One region of the Micromonospora sp. WMMA1998 genome, then DNA from elsewhere that is predicted to be linked to it. Evidence: riboswitches for the same ligand, from Rfam matches in the RefSeq annotation. Region 1 holds a riboswitch; each other region holds the start of a gene.
What was found. A riboswitch is a leader RNA that binds a small molecule or an ion and turns the genes downstream of it on or off. The one in region 1 is predicted to bind cyclic di-AMP.
Positions count from the first base shown of each region.

Region 1 (5,130 bases):
CGCAGCCCGGCCACGCCCAGCGCGAGCAGCCCCAGGTCGACGCCGAGCCAGCCGAGCGAGGTGACCAGGTGCGCGGTGAGCAGCGCCTTGCGTCCGCCGGGGGAGAGTCGTCTCATGCCACCGATCGTCGGCCGTCGCGCGGCCCACGTCGTGGGCCGCGCGACGACACCCGGGGTACGTCGGGGAGCGTAGTGCTCAGTAGACCGACAGGTGCACGTGGTTGGTGTGGTCGCTGGACGGGTCGCCGTTGCCGCCGCTGTACGACTTCCAGCCGCTGCTGGGCAGCCAGATCTGCTTGAACCAGATCACGTAGAGCACGGCGAGCGGGTCGGCGTTGCGCACGAAGTACGCGGCCAGGTTGTTGCCGTACGTCCTGTCGCCGCCGCTGGCCACCCCGCCGAAGCCGTTCTTCTGGGCGGCGAAGTCGCAGGCGCGTCCCTTCGGGTGCTCGCCGGAGCCGCTGGGCCGGTGGCAGGAGACGTACCGGGTGAAGCCGGCGGCCTTGGCCTGGTTGAGCGCGTGCAGGGTGCGCGGGGTGATGCAGCCGTCGGCCGGCGTCGGGTCGTTGACGCTGCACGACTCCGCCGGCCAGGAGCCGTCGGAGTTGCGCTTGGCCGGCGTCGCGTTCGCCGTCGAGGTGCCCCGGACGCCGCCGCTGCCGGCGGACGGCCGGTCGTTCGCCACCTCCAGCGCCCGCTCGGCCTGCTGCTTGCGCTTGGCCATCACCGTGACCTGCTTGCGCTGCTCCCGGATCTCGCCGTCGAGCGCCGCGCGGGTCCGGGTCGCCTCGTCCCGGGTGGTGATGAGGTCGCGTAGCGTCCGGTCCTCGTGCGCGGCGACCTGCTCCAGCGCGGCCGCCCGGTCCATGAAGCCCTCCGGGCTGCTGCTGCCGAGCAGGGCCGCGGCGGTGCCCATCCGGCCGGTGCGGTACGCCACCTCGGCGATCTCGCCGACCTTGGCGTCGCGTACGGCCAGCTCGGCGCCGACCGCGTCGAGTCGCTCGGTGAGCTGCTTCTGCCGGGCCACCGACCGGCTCAGCGCGGCCTTGGCCTCCAGCCAGCCCTTGCTGGCCGCGTCGAGTTGGGCGCGCAGTTCCGGCGTGCCGCCCTCGTCGTCGCCGCCGGGGGCGGCGAGCAGGCCGGTCGGGGCGGCTGACCACGTCGCCGCGGCGGGGGTGGCCGGCACGGTCACGACGCCGAGGGTCAGCATCGCGGCGAGCAGGGCCGCCATCCGGGCGGCCGTCCGTCGTACAGGTGCCACTGGGGGCATTCACATGTCCTTCCGTCAACCGCCGACCGGGTTAGCTGACGGGTTCGGGACGGAAGATCCCTACCGCTGACGCGGATGCACCCCACGTACGTGGTTCCCCGGCTCGCCCTGCGGGCGATTAGGCGACGGCCGCTCCACCGGCGCCGGGGTGGCACCCGCGGTGTGGCCGCGACCGAGCCTACCGGCGCTGCCCGGGGCCGGCTCCGTCGCCCGGAGCGGTGATCCCGGCAAAGCCGGCATTACGCCACAATAGCGGCCGAGATTTAAGTTTGCCCTAATTACCACTCGGTCGGGCCGCACGCTCCGGTCGACGCTCCGGGTTCGATCTGCAACGTGGCGTGATCGATCGAGAAGTCCTCGTGCAGGGCGGCGCGGGCGGCGGCCAGCACCGTGGCGACCTCGGCGCCGGGATCGGTGGTCAGGTGCGCCGAGGCCACCTCCATGCCCGAGGTGAGCGTCCAGACGTGCAGGTCGTGCACCTCCGCCACGCCCGGCACAGCGGCCAGCCGGTCGTGCACCGCGGTCACCTGGAGGTGTTCCGGCGCGGCCTGCACCAGGATGCGTACCGCCGCCCGGCCGAGCCGCCAGGTGCGGGGCAGGATGAACAGACCGATCGCCACGGCCACCAGCGGGTCGGCCCACCACCAGTCGGTGACCGCGATGACCAGCGCGGCGCCGATCACCCCGAGCGAGCCGAGCAGGTCGCCGAGCACCTCCAGGTACGCGCCGCGCAGGTTGATGCTCTCCTGCGCCCCGGCGCGCAGCAGCGCGAAGGCGCCGACATTGGCGAGCAGGCCGAGCACCGCCACCACGAGCATCGGGCCGGCCAGCACCTCCGGCGGGTCACCGAACCGGCGTACCGCCTCGACCAGGACGTAGACCGCGACCGCGCCGAGCAGCACCGCGTTCGCCAGCGCCGCGAGGACCTCCAGCCGGTAGAGGCCGAACGTGCGCTGCGGATCGGTGGTGGCGCGCCGGGTGGCGGTGATCGCGGCCAGCGCCATGCCGATGCCGAGCACGTCGGTGAACATGTGCCCGGCGTCGGAGAGCAGCGCCAGCGAACCGGTCGCGAAGGCGGCCACCGCCTCGACCAGCATGAGGGCGGTGAGCAGCGCGAACGCCGCCCAGAGCCGGCCCCGGTGACGGTGCGCCGCGTTGGTCACCGCACCGCTGTGGTCATGACCTGCGCCCACGCACACACCCTTCCCTCCCGCACCCCGGCCAGGCCTAATGTATGTTCACATCGCTATGTGTGCAAGTGAGGGTGGGTCACCCGGTCGGGTCGAGCGTGGTGAGGCGCTGGGTGGCCCGGGACAACGCGACGTAGAGCGTGCGCACCCCCGAGCCGGGGTCGGCCCGGATCTCGCTCGGCGCGACCAGCACCACGCCGTCGTACTCCATGCCCTTGGCCTGCAGGCTGGTCACCACCTGGAGCCGGCCGGCGCCGAGGCCGTCCAGCCAACCGGCCACCTCGTCCCGGCGCGGCACCGGCGTGATCACGCCGACGGTGCCCTCCACCTCGCCCAACAGGATCCGGGCCGCCTCGACGGTGCTCGCCGGCAGCTCGGCGGCGGGCACCGTGCGCTCGACCGGCGACACGCCGGTGGAACGCACCGCGTCGGGCAGCGTCAGGTCCGGATACAGCCGGCGGATCTCCGCCGCCGCCACCGCGAAGATCTCCGCCGAGTTCCGGTAGTTGGTGGTCAGCTCGTAGCGGTGCCGGCGGCGCCGCCCCAGCGCCTGGTCGCGGGCCCGGTCCAGCTCCTGCGGGTCGCCGGTCCAGGCGGTCTGCGCCGGGTCGCCGACCACCGTCCAGGACGCCAGCCGGCCCCGGCGCCCGATCATCCGCCACTGCATCGGCGAGACGTCCTGCGACTCGTCCACCACCACGTGGGCGTAGTCGCGGTAGTCCGCCGGACGCTCCCGGGCCGCCGCCCGGGCGGCGCGCTGCCGGTCGGCGTACGTGCTCAGCTCGCGCACGCCGCCGGCCAGCTGGTACGGGTCCCGCTTCGGCTTCGCCCGCCGCACCGGAGTGCCGAGCAACGCGTCCAGCTCGTCCAGCAGGGCGATGTCGGCGACGGTCGGCCCGTCGGCGTCGAGCGTCCGGTACGCCTCGGTGAGCGACCGGATCTCGGCCGAGGAAAGGATCCCGCCGGCGTAGCGGCGCAGCCGATCCGGGCGGGCGAGCCACCCCAGCACGTGGCGCGGGTGCAACCGGGGCCACCACGCCTTGAGGAACTCCCGGAACTCCGGCCGCTCGATGATCTCGTCCTCGAACGCGGGCTGCTCCGGCAACCGGCCCACCCGCAGCGTGCGGGCCTGCGCGTAGAGCGCGGCGAGCACCGCGTCGAACGCCGACCGGCGCACCTCGTTGCGGCGCGCGCCCCGGGTCAGCGTCCGGTCCCGGATGCCGTCCAGCGCCGGCCGCTCCAGCCGCAGCAGCTCACCGCGGTAGAGCAGGCGCAACTCCGCCGGGGAGTCCGGCACCGCGTCCCGCACCGCCCGCTCCAGCACCCGGCGCATCCGCAGCGACCCCTTGACCGCGGCCACCTCCGGCGGATCGGTCCGGGTCGCCGACATCCCCGGGAAGAGCGAGCCCAGCGAGTGCAGCGTGGCCGTCTCCTCGCCGAGCGAGGGCAGCACCGAGGCGATGTACTCGACGAAGACGCCGGACGGCCCGACCACCAGGATGCCGCCGCCGGCGTAGCGGGCCCGGTCGGAGTAGAGCAGGTACGCGGCCCGGTGCAGCGCCACCGCCGTCTTGCCGGTGCCCGGGCCGCCGGAGACGATCGTGACGCCGCTGGCGGGGGAGCGGATCGCCTCGTCCTGCTCCCGCTGGATGGTGGCGACGATGTCCCGCATGCCCCGGCCGGTGGCCCGGGACAGCGTGGCCAGCAGCGCGCCGTCGCCGACCACCGCCATGTCCGCCGGGGCCGCCTCCGGATCGAGCAGGTCGTCCTCGATCCGGGTGACCTTTTCCGCGGCCGACTGGATCGTGCGCCGGCGTACGACGCCGCGCGGCTCGGCGGGCGTGGCCTGGTAGAACGCCGCCGCGGCCGGCGCCCGCCAGTCCACCACCAGCGTCTCCGCGTCCTCGGCGCGTACGCCCAGCCGGCCCACGTGCAGCACCTGCCCGGTGCGCAGGTCCAGCCGGCCGAAGACCAGCCCCTCGTGCTCCGCGTCCAGCACGTGCCGCCGCTGGGCGGCGTGGAAGACCATCGCGTCCCGCTCGACCAGGGCGCCGAAGGTGCCCACCCGGGCCAGCCGGTACCCCTCCCGCTCGGCGTCGGCCGCGGACCGGCGCAGTTCGGCCAGCCGGGCGTACACCCGGTCGAGATGCCGCTGCTCGGCGGCGATCTCCCGGTTCAGCGTGGTCTGGTCGGTCAACGCGGTGCTCCTGGGGTCGGACGGCACGACGGGCTGAATGAGGGTACGGGCCGCCGGCAAGGCGGACGTCGGGGCCATGCCGCCGGCCGGGGCCGCGTCCACGGCGGTTGCCCGTTATCCGGTCGTTCCCACCCGTTTTCCGGGCCGTCGCACCGCGGCCGGGCATGGCACCGCGACGGTGGCCGTCAGGGTGTGACGGCGGCGGCGGGGCCGCCCCCACCCCCGCCCGGCGTGGCGAGGACCCGGTCCAGCACCCCGGCGACGGCCGCGTTGACAGCGTCCGGCCGTTCCATCATCAACATGTGACCGGCGCCGGGGCAGACGGTCAGCTCGGCGGTCGGCAGCGCCGCCGCGATGGACTCGGCACAGGGCGGCGGGGTGAGCCGGTCCCGGTCGCCGACCAGCGCCGCCGCCGGCAGCCCGCCCAGCGCGGTCAGCGTCTCCAGCCGGTGCTGGGCGCCGATCGAGGCGCGG
Region 1 is NZ_CP114911.1:2,506,046-2,511,175, reverse strand. It holds gene O7600_RS10950 (hypothetical protein) at 1-116, opposite strand, end outside; gene O7600_RS10945 (hypothetical protein) at 196-1,269, opposite strand; cyclic di-AMP (ydaO/yuaA leader) riboswitch at 1,274-1,404, opposite strand; gene O7600_RS10940 (cation diffusion facilitator family transporter) at 1,548-2,462, opposite strand; gene O7600_RS10935 (AAA family ATPase) at 2,539-4,656, opposite strand; gene O7600_RS10930 (alpha/beta hydrolase) at 4,842-5,130, opposite strand, start outside.

Region 2 (5,130 bases), 1.4 Mb from region 1:
CCACCACGCCGTGGATCACCACGTGCTCCTCCTCCAGCCGGTCCAGCACCGCCGCCAGCCCGGCGTCGGCGCGGCGCAGGTGCGGGAAGACCGAGGCGTCCTCCAGGCCGTGGTGCTGGGTCACCACGGTGCAGTACGCCGCGCAGTACGCGCCCAGCGTCCAGTTGTTCTGCCGCAGGGTCATCTCGTTCAGCGCGGCCCGCGCGCCGCCCGGCGAGACCGCGCCCCGCGTGACCTGTTCCAGCAGGTCCCGCACCTGGGCCAGCTCCCGGCGCAGGTGGTCGTGCACGTCCACCAGATGTTGCCCCGCGGCCTGCGCGTGGGCCGGGTAGACGTGCCCGGCCGGCGCCGGCGGGGCGGTCGGACGGGTCGACTCGTCCCAGAGGCGGCGCGCGCTCAGGCGTACCCCCGGGTCGGGCGTGGGGGTGACCGCGAGGGTGGTCGGAACGCCGCCGGCGGCCTGCTCCCGCGCGACGGCGCGGGCGCCGCTGCCCGGCGTGGTGCGCTCGGCCGCGACCAGCTCCCGGACCGCCGGCGCCACCTCCTGGGCGAAGAGCTGGATGGCGCGCGGCTCGTCGCTGCCCAGGACGAAGGTGGTGATGCCGTGCTCCAGGGTGAGCCCGGCCAGGTCCTCCACCCACCGCTGCGGCGGCCCGGCCAGGAACCCCGTGGACGAGCGGGTGAAACTGCCGGTCACGTTGAGCATCCGGCGGATCTCGCCGGGGTCCCGCCCGGCGGCCCGCGCGCCCTCGTCGACCAGCGCGTTGAGCGCGGGCAGCTCGTCGGGCCCCTTCGGCAGGTAGGCCAGTGACGGCAGCCAGCCGTCCGCGGCGCGACCGACCAGGCGCAGCATGCGCGGCTTGTACGCGCCCACCCAGATGCCCACCGGATGGGCCGGCGCCGGTCCGCGCTTCGCGCCGACCACCCGGTAGTGCTCTCCGGCGACGCGGATCATCCCGCGTCGGTCGGCGCCCCAGACCTCCCGGATGACCTGGATCGCCTCGTCGAGCGCGTCGACCGCCGCGCCCGGGGAGAGCCGCCGCCCGCCGGCCGCCTCGATCGCGTCCCAGAACGCGCCCGCGCCCAGCCCCAGCTCGACCCGGCCGCCGGTGAGCAGGTCCAGGCTGGCCACGCTGCGGGCGAGCACCACCGGTTGGCGCAGCGGCAGGTTGAGCACGTTGCCGGCGAGTCCGATCCGGTCGGTGGCGGCGGCCACGTACGACATCAGCGTCCAGGTGTCCAGGAAACCCGGCTGGTAGGGGTGGTCCTGGAAGGTGACCAGGTCCAGCCCGACCTGTTCGCAGAGCGAGGCGAGGGCCACCACCTGGTCGGGCCGTCCGGCGGTGGGGGTGAGGAAGCCGCCGAAGGCCAGCTCGTCTCCGTACTCGGTCATCCGTGCCGCTCCTCGTGCGATCTTGCCGGTCCCGCCCACGGTAGCCCGGGGCCGGGGCGGCCGGGCGGGGCGTCCGGATCCGGCCCGGACGTCCCGCTACCACGTCGTCGTGTGCCGCGTGTGCGGTCGCCCGCCTGGGTGATGAACATCCCAAGAAGTGGGCGATCGTCCGAAATCGTCCCTAGCGTCGGTGGCGTCCGCAGTCGTGGACGCCACGGGCCGGTAACGCCTAATCCCGCCGCCGGCCCGGCGGTAACCGAACCTCGGCGGGAGCGGGGGACCCAACGTTCCTCGGTGCACGTCACCTCGGGGTGAAGCCGCCAGCGGCGGCCGGGCTCCTCGGCCCGAACCCGACAGCTCACCTCGTCGGCGTGGAGGAATCCCCATGGCAACTGCATACGCAGCCCGTCGTACCGCCGTCGGTGTGGTTCTGGCCGGCGCCGCGGTCCTGTTCGCTCCGGCCGTCCCGGCGAACGCCTCCGGCGTCAACTGGGACGCCGTCGCGCGGTGCGAGTCCGGCGGCAACTGGCACATCAACACCGGCAACGGCTACTACGGCGGGCTCCAGTTCTCGCGCGGCACCTGGAACGGCCACGGCGGGAAGAGGTACGCCGCCCGGGCGGACCTGGCCAGCCGGTCGGAGCAGATCGCCGTCGCCGAGCGGGTCCTGGACGGGCAGGGCATCGGCGCCTGGCCGGTCTGTGGCCGCAAGGGCGGATCCGGCTCGTCCCCGAAGAAGGCGGCCGACCGTCCCGCGCCGCGGAAGGCGGATCGTCCCGCGCCGCGCAAGGCCACCGACCGGCCCACGACGAGGTCCACCGTGGACCGAGCGGCCGGGCGGGGCGGCGCCGGCACCTACCGGGTGCGCTCCGGCGACACGCTCTCCGGCATCGCCGTCGCGGCGCACGTTGCCGGGGGTTGGCGGGCGCTGCACGAGCGCAACCGCGCCGTCGTCGGCGAGGATCCGGGCCTGATCTTCCCGGGTCAGCGACTGCGACTGCGCTGAACCGACGAACGCCCGGCCGGGGCTCCGGCCGGGCGTTCGCGGTCGCGCGACACGCCGGACGCGCGGCACCCGACCTGCTCGCTTGCGGGCGGGGCCGGCCGGTGACCGTGCTCCGTCGGTGCCGGTTGCTATGGTCACGATGCTCGGCTAAGACGTGAAGAAAGCGCGGATATGACCATCGACCCGTTCTCGGCCGCCGCGAGCCTCGACGAGCTCCTGAGCCGGACGCAGCAGGCGCTCGCGGCGATGCGGTCCCGGGCCGGCGTGCACCCCGACGGCGAGCCGGGCGAGTTGCTCCGGGCCGAGGGCGCCGCGGCCGACGGCCGCGTGCGGGCAGTCGCCGTCCAGGGTGGCCGACTGGACTCGGTCGCCGTCGACCCGGACCTGGCCGGCGAGCCGCTGGAGGTCCTCTGCGGACACGTCGTCGCCGCCGTCAACGCCGCGCTGGCCGAGCTGGACGCCCGGGTCAGCGACTCGGCCCGGGCCGACGCCGACGCCCTGGCGGCCCGACTCGGCGGCCTGCCCGACCAGGCGGAGCTGTTCAGCCGCGCGATGCACGAGGTGGCCGCGCGGATCCCGCGCGACCGCGGCGCGTCCCGGGCCGGCCGCCCGGCCTGACCGACCTGCCGACGCGACGAAGCGGCCGGCCGCCCGGAGGACGACGACCGGCCGCTCGCCCTACGGTCAGCTCAGGGTGACCGCGGTGTCGTCGACGACGAAGGACGTCTGCAGGGAGCTGTCCTCCACGCCGCTGAACGAGATGGTCGCCGTGGTGCCGGCCAGCGACGAGACGTCGAAGGACCGCTGCACGTAGCCGGTGGCCTTGTTCAGGTTCGAGTAGGTCGCCAGCGTGGTGCTGCCGGCCTTGACGGTGAGCTTGTCGTACGCGGTGGTCGTGGTCGACTCCGCGCTGTCGATGTGCAGCCAGAAGCTCAGCGTCGCGCGGCATCCGGCCGGGATCGTCACCGACTGGCTCAGGGTGTCGGTGTGCGACGAGCCGTAACCGTCGAGCCACGCCTTGTACGAGCCGCCGTGCGCGGCCTGGCCGCTGTCCGTGGTGATGACGCCGGCGGAGGCGGTCCAGTTCACGGCGCCCGACTCGAAGCCGGGGTTGGCCAGCTTGTTGCCGGAGCAGCCGCCCGACGGCGGGGTGGTCGTGGTGGTCGGCGTCGGCGTCGGGGTGCCGCCGGCGCACGTCGGGTCACCGGACTGGGCGGGCACGCTGACCGCGTTCCAGGCCGCCTTGACCGCGTCGAACTCGGCGCAGCTGCCCGGGTAGAGGTTCTTCGCCGCCTGCAGCGTCCAGGTGCGGTACTTCAGGTACGACGAGGACGAGGTCTTCAGCAGCATCGCGTTGTACATGATCTTGATGGCCTTCTGGATCCCCAGGCCGGTCACGCTGCTGCCGTTGCAGGTCGAGCTGGACGGCTGCCCGTTGGTCGGGCTGCTGCCGTTGGCCAGCAGGTAGAACCAGTGGTTGCCGGGGCCGGCGGAGGCGTGCACCTCGCCGCCCGGGACGCTGCTGGAGTAGCAGTTCGGGTCGCCGAGCGCGGACGGGTTGTACATGTTGCGGATCGGGCCGGAGCCGACCAGGTTGATCTTCTCGCCGACCAGGAAGTCCGGCGCGTCGTAGCTGGACGGCTCGTTGGCGAACCACTCGGTGGCCGCGCCGAACGTGTCCGCCACGAACTCCTGGGTGCCGCCGCCGGAGATGCCGCCCGGGGTGTGGTCGTCGATGCCGTGGCCGATCTCGTGCGCCACCACGTCGAGCGAGCCGATCCACTGCCCGGCGGTGTTCTTGCCGATCTGCACCTGGGTGCCGTCGTAGTAGGCGTTCTGGTCGTTCAGGCCCACCCGGATCGGCCAGTAGCCGCCGTTGCCGTCGGCGCCGTTGCGGCCCAGCCACTGGCTGAGCATCTTGTGCTCGGTCTGCGCGGCGAACAGCGCGTCGACGCAGCCGGTTTCCTTGTTGGTGGCGGTGCCGTTGCCCCAGGCGTCGTCGGAGCCGCTGAACGTGGTGTTGTTCGCCGCGTCCTGGCAGCTCAGATTCGTGACGGTCGGGTCCTTCATGGAGTACGTGGTGCCCGACTTGGTGGTGTTGAGCGAGAGCGGGCTCGGGCCGTTCCAGGCGCCGGTGCCGGTGCCGTGCACGATGTGCTCCTGCGTGCGCAGCACCGCCCCGGTGCGGGCGTCGACGTCGACGGTCAGTCGGCTCGGGCCCTCGGCGTCCGTGCCGCGCACGGTGGTCTCCCAGGCCAGCGTGGGGCTGGCGCCGAGCGTGTAGACGACAAGTGTGGTGCCCTCGACCGAGCTGACGGTCCGGAGCTGGGCGCGCGCCTTCTTCGCGCCCGCGGCCGGGGTCAGCGTGGGGGTGGTGGCGAGGGCGCCGATGGGCCGCTGCTGGGCGACGGAGGCGTACTTCAGGTTGCCGGCGGCGTCGGTGGCCAGCACGAAGTCGCCGCCGACCACCGGCAGGCCCTTGTAGGTGCGCTCGTAGGGCACGTACTGGGTGCCCTCGGAGGAGATGACTGGCTGCTGGACGAACGCGTCGTCGGAACCAGCCTGGAGGTAGGCGGGGCGGTTCGCGACCAGTGCGCGGGCCGAGTCGGCGGCGGCCGCGCGGGCCTGCGCCGGGTTGGGGGCGGCGGGGCCCGGTGGGGCGGCCTGCACGGCCGCGGCGGTGCCGGCGGCGATCACGCCGGCCGCGACCGCGCCGGAGAGCGCGGCGAGG
Region 2 is NZ_CP114911.1:1,130,605-1,135,734, reverse strand. It holds gene O7600_RS04750 (LLM class flavin-dependent oxidoreductase) at 1-1,393, opposite strand, end outside; cyclic di-AMP (ydaO/yuaA leader) riboswitch at 1,610-1,775, shown strand; gene O7600_RS04745 (transglycosylase family protein) at 1,779-2,399, shown strand; gene O7600_RS04740 (YbaB/EbfC family nucleoid-associated protein) at 2,571-3,017, shown strand; gene O7600_RS04735 (M4 family metallopeptidase) at 3,084-5,130, opposite strand, start outside.
Region 2: it holds a riboswitch for cyclic di-AMP, as region 1 does, so the genes downstream of both, O7600_RS04745 (transglycosylase family protein) here and O7600_RS10945 (hypothetical protein) in region 1, are expected to answer to the same signal.

Region 3 (5,130 bases), 2.2 Mb from region 1:
ACGGGCGGTCGCGCGAGGACGGTCAGCGTTCGGCGGTGTCGCCGGTCGGCTCGGCGCCGAACAGGTCGAGCAGCGCACCCACCTGCTGGTCGGCCTCCGCCGGGTGCCGGAAGCGCCCGTGCGGGTTGACCGTGTATTCGTTGCGCCGGCCCACCCGGGTGCGGCGCAGGTAGCCACCGGCCTCCAGGTCGGCGACGATGGCCTGGGCCGCCCGCTCGGTGACACCCACCTCGTCGGCCACGTCCCGCAGGCGTGCGGTGGGGTTGCGCGCGATGGCCAGCAGGACGTGCCCGTGATTGGTGAGGAAGGTCCAGTTCTTGCGGCTCCCGTCCTCGGCCGGTGTGGTCGCCATGGTGGTCATCGTATGACTCCTTCCGTCGGCGCCCCGACCCGGCGCGATCCGCGACGGTGACGTATGAAATGCGTATCACGAAATCTTGACGTGCCATGGGTCGCGTGTGACGGTGGGTCGCGGGGCCGACACCGCCGCCGGCCGGCCTGACGGCTCCGCGCGAGGACGAGGTGAGCAGCATGATCCCGACCACCCCCGATGAGGCACTCGCCGAACTGCGTGCCGGTAACCACCGGTTCGTCACCGGTGTGCCCCAGCACCCGAACCAGGACGCCGGGCACCGGGCGGCGGTCGCCGACGGCCAGCATCCGTTCGCGGTGATCGTCGGGTGCTCCGACTCGCGACTCGCCGCCGAGATCATCTTCGACCGCGGCCTCGGTGACCTCTTCGTGGTGCGCACGGCCGGCCACACCGCCGGCCCGGAGGTGCTGGGCAGCGTGGAGTACGCCGTCACCGTGCTCGGCACGCCGCTCGTGGTGGTGCTCGGCCACGACTCGTGCGGCGCGGTCCAGGCGGCCCGTGAGGCGGTCCGCACCGGCTCCGCCCCGGCCGGGCACCTGGGCGCGGTGGTGGACGCCGTCTCACCCAGCCTGCTCCGGGCCGGCCGGCAGGGAGTCGAGGACCTCGACGGCATCATCGACGTGCACATCGCCCAGACGGTGGAGACCCTGCTGGCCCGCTCCTCGGTGCTCGCCGCGAAGGTGGCCGGCGGGGCCTGCGCGGTGGTCGGCATGTCGTACCGGCTCAGTGGCGGCGAGGTCCGGACGGTGGCGCAGTCCCCGGCCCCGCTGCCGGCGCCGGCCGCGTCGGCGGACGCGGCGCTCGCCGGCTGACCGGGAACGGATACGATAGGGGCCGCCCGTGGGCGGCCCCTATCGTCGTACGCGCGCGTCAGAGCAGCGACATGTGCACGTGATCGGTGTGGTTGGAGGGCCCGCTGTAGGAACTCCAGCCGGTCGCCGGGAACCAGATCTGCCGGTTCCAGATCACGTAGTAGATGCCCAGCCGGTCGGCGTTGCGGATGAGGAAGGCGGCCACCTCGTTGCCGTACCGGCGGGTGTCGTTGTTGTGCCACGGTGCGAAGCCGCTGTTCTGCAACGACCAGTCGCACGCCTTGCCCTTGGGGTGCTCCCACGGCCCGCCGGGGCGGTAGCAGCCCACGAAGCGGTTGAACCCGGCGCGCTTGACCTCCTTGTACGCGTGCAGGGTGCGCGGCGTGACGCAGCCCGAGGTGGTCGGGTCGTTCTCGCTGCACGACTCCGACTTCCACCCGCCGTCGGCGGTGCGGCCGGGGCCGATCTCGGCAACCTTCGAGGTGGCCGAGACCAGGCCACCGGTGAAGTCCAGCCCGCCGACCAGCTTCAGCGCCTTCTGCGCCTCGGCCTTCTCGCGGGCCATCGCGTTCGCCTGCTTCTCCTGCTCCCGCACCTCGGCGTCGAGCGCGATCTTGGCCCGCTCGGCGCGGCCCTTCACCTCGTTGATGGCGGCGAGTCGCTGCGCGTTGAACAGGTTCAGCTCGTCGAGGGCGCTGGCCCGGCGCACGAACGAGTCGGGGGAGTCGCTCTCCAGCAGCATCGCCATGGCGCCGACGCGACCGGTCCGGTAGGACTGTGCCGCGATCTCGCTCACCTGCGGGCTGAGCGCGTCGAGCTGGTTCTGCGCCGCCTTCACCTCCAGCGCGAGCTGGAGCTGCCGCTTGCGGGACGTGTCCAACTTCGACTTGGCCTGGAGGTAGGCGCGGTTGGCGGCGGTGACGGCCTCGCTGATCAGCGGTGGGTCGTCGTCCTCCGAGTGGCCCGAGGGGTTCGGGGCGGCGGTGCCGGGGGCCGCCGAGGCCGGCGTCGGCCCGGCCAGCACGGCGAGAGCGGCGAGCACGGCCACCACGGGTGTCAGCCAGCGGCGCAGGGGTGCCGTCACAGTGTTCCCTTCCGTCGACCGCCGACCGGGTTAGCTGACGGGTTCGGGACGGAAGTGGTCCCTACCGCTGGCGCGGATTCACCCCATGTACCTGGTTCCCCGGCTCGCCCGGAGGCGATTGGGCGGCGGCACCGCAGGCGCCGGTGCGCGCCTTCGGCGGTGACCGGCAGCGAGGTTACCCGAGACCACTCCCGGGGATCTACGTCCGGAAGCCGACCAATCGCGAGAATTCGCCACCGCCCAGCGTGACCAGCATCGCGTTTGGAATCGGCCGTCACGCTGCGGAGTGTCACCATGCGGCCTCCGTGCTCCTGCCCCCGCCGGACCGCCCCTCGCCGAGCGCCTCCCACGCGTCCTCCCGGGGCGACGGCGGCCGGGGCGTCGCGGGTCCGGCGGCCCGCGCGGCGCGGCCGGCGGTGGTCACGACCGCGGCCAGCGCGGTGGTCAGCGGTACGGCGGCGATCAGGCCGAGCGTGGCCACCGCGCTGCGGACGATCTCCTGGGCGAGGAACTCGCTGGTGAGCAGCTGACCCACCGGGCGGGAGTCGGCGACCAGCAGGAGCAGCAGCGGCAGCGAGGCGCCCGCGTACGCCAGCACGATGGTGTTGACGGTGGACGCGATGTGCGCCCGGCCCACCCGGGTGGCCGCCCGGTAGAGCTGTCGTCGGGACAGCCCCGGGTTGGCGTGCGCCAGCTCGGTGACGGTGGCCGCCTGGGTGACGGTGACGTCGTCCAGCACGCCGAGCGAGCCGATGATGATGCCGGCCAGCAGCAGTCCGTGCAGGTCCACGTCACCCTGGAACATCGACAGCGTGGTGGCGTCCTCACTGCCGAAGCCGGTCAGGTGGGTGGCGGCGGTGGCTGCCGTGCCCAGCACTCCGGTGATCACCAGGCTGCCGAGCGTGCCGAGCACCGCCACCGACGTCTGCGCGGTGATCCCGTGGGTCAGGTAGAGCACCACGAACATGATCAGTGCGGCGCCGACGATCGCCACCAGCAGCGGCGACTGCCCGGCGCCGATGCCGGGGAGCACGAAACCGAGCAGGATGGCGAAGCTGGCCACCAGCCCGCCGAGCGCGGCCAGCCCGCGCCAGCGGCCGAACGCCACGATCGCGGCGGCGAAGAGCGCCACCAGCCAGATCAGCGGCGTACCGCGCTGGTGCTCGGCGATGTTGTAGGTCTTCACCGACGGGTCGGCCGGGTCGACCAGCTCGACCAGGACCACCTCGTCACCGACCGAGACCCGGGGAGCGCCGGGTCCGGTGGGGACCGGCGTCTCGACCTGCCGGCCCGCGTCCGGCCCCTGCTCGGCGGCGACGGTCACGGTGCCGCAGGGGCCGCCGGTGTCGCCCTCGGGCGACTCGGGCGTCGGCGGGCAGGGCTCGGTCACCACCCGGGTCACCGTGCCGTGGTAGCGCGGCACGTCCGCGCCGCCGTCCACCGGGTCGCGGTCCGCCCGGGGCCAGAGCAGCAGCGCCGCGATCACGGTGAGCACGAAGAGCGGCACCACGGTGGCGATCAGGAGCCGGCGTACGCCCGGCGGCGCGGCGGCTGCGGGACGGGTGTGATCGGCGCCCACGGCGTCTCTCCCAACGGTCGCGGCGGAACCGGGTCACCGGACCGGTCGGGTCACCGGGACCGGCGCGGACGCGTGGGATCACGCCCGGGTCGTCGCCCGGCCATGGTAGCCAGGGCGGCCCGCGCCGCCGGTGGACGCCGGATCAGGCCAGGCCGGTCAGCCGCGCTTCATCAGGCGGCCGACGGCGGCCATCATCTCGGACGCCATCTCGTCGGCCCGGCCCTCGGCGGCCCCCTCGTGCATGCAGTGCCGGGCGTGCCCGTCCAGCAGGCCCAGGCCGACCTTGTCCAGCGCGGCCTGGATGGCCGAGATCTGGGTCAGCACGTCGATGCAGTAGCGGTCGTCCTCGACCATCTTCTCGATGCCCCGGACCTGACCCTCGATGCGGCGGAGCCGGGCGAGGAGCTGGTCCTTGCTGGCGGTGTAGCCCCGGGTCGGGGTGGGCGGCGTGGTCATGCCGCCGAGGATAGCGTACCCCTCGGGGGTATGCTAACGTGCGGTGGGTACCCCAGGGGGGTATGGGATCGGAGGGAACCCATGGAGACCACCTACCAGGTGCGGGGCATGACCTGCGGGCACTGCGTCACCGCGGTGAGCACCGAACTGCGCGCACTGCCGGGCGTCACCGACGTCCAGGTCGACCTGGCCACCGGCCGGGTCACCGTCACCAGCCCGAGCCCGCTGGACGCGGACGCCGTCCGCGCCGCCGTCGACGAGGCCGGCTACGACCTCGTCGAGGCGTGACGGGTCCACCGACCCGGAGCACACGAGGAGGCACCATGAACACGGCGACGAAGCTGAGCGGCTTCGCCCTCGGCCTCGCGGCGGTGTTCGGCGCGGCGTACGGGATCGGCCACGTGGTCGATCCCGTCGCCCCCGCCGCCGAGACCCGCCACGACGCCGACACCGGCCACGGCGACCAGGGCCACACCGAGGACACCGACGCCGGGGGCACCGACGCCCACCTGCCCGGCGGGCTGCTCGTCTCCGAGCGTGGCTACACGCTCCAGCCGACGGCCGCCCCCGACGGGCAGTTCGCGTTCCGGATCACCGGCCCGGACGGCCGCCCGGTCACCCGCTACGAGGTGGCCCACGACAAGCGCATGCACCTGATCGTCGCCCGCCGCGACCTCTCCGGCTTCCGGCACGTGCACCCGGAGCTGGCCGACGACGGCACCTGGCGGGTCGCCTCACCGCTCACCGGGCCGGGCGTGTGGCGGGCGTTCGCCGACTTCACCCCGACCGGCGGGGAGCCGTTGACGCTCGGCGTCGACGTCACCGT
Region 3 is NZ_CP114911.1:4,678,400-4,683,529, forward strand. It holds gene O7600_RS21560 (helix-turn-helix domain-containing protein) at 23-361, opposite strand; gene O7600_RS21565 (carbonic anhydrase) at 532-1,185, shown strand; gene O7600_RS21570 (hypothetical protein) at 1,244-2,269, opposite strand; cyclic di-AMP (ydaO/yuaA leader) riboswitch at 2,274-2,404, opposite strand; gene O7600_RS21575 (YibE/F family protein) at 2,559-3,848, opposite strand; gene O7600_RS21580 (metal-sensitive transcriptional regulator) at 4,005-4,304, opposite strand; gene O7600_RS21585 (heavy-metal-associated domain-containing protein) at 4,386-4,592, shown strand; gene O7600_RS21590 (hypothetical protein) at 4,628-5,130, shown strand, end outside.
Region 3: it holds a riboswitch for cyclic di-AMP, as region 1 does, so the genes downstream of both, O7600_RS21570 (hypothetical protein) here and O7600_RS10945 (hypothetical protein) in region 1, are expected to answer to the same signal.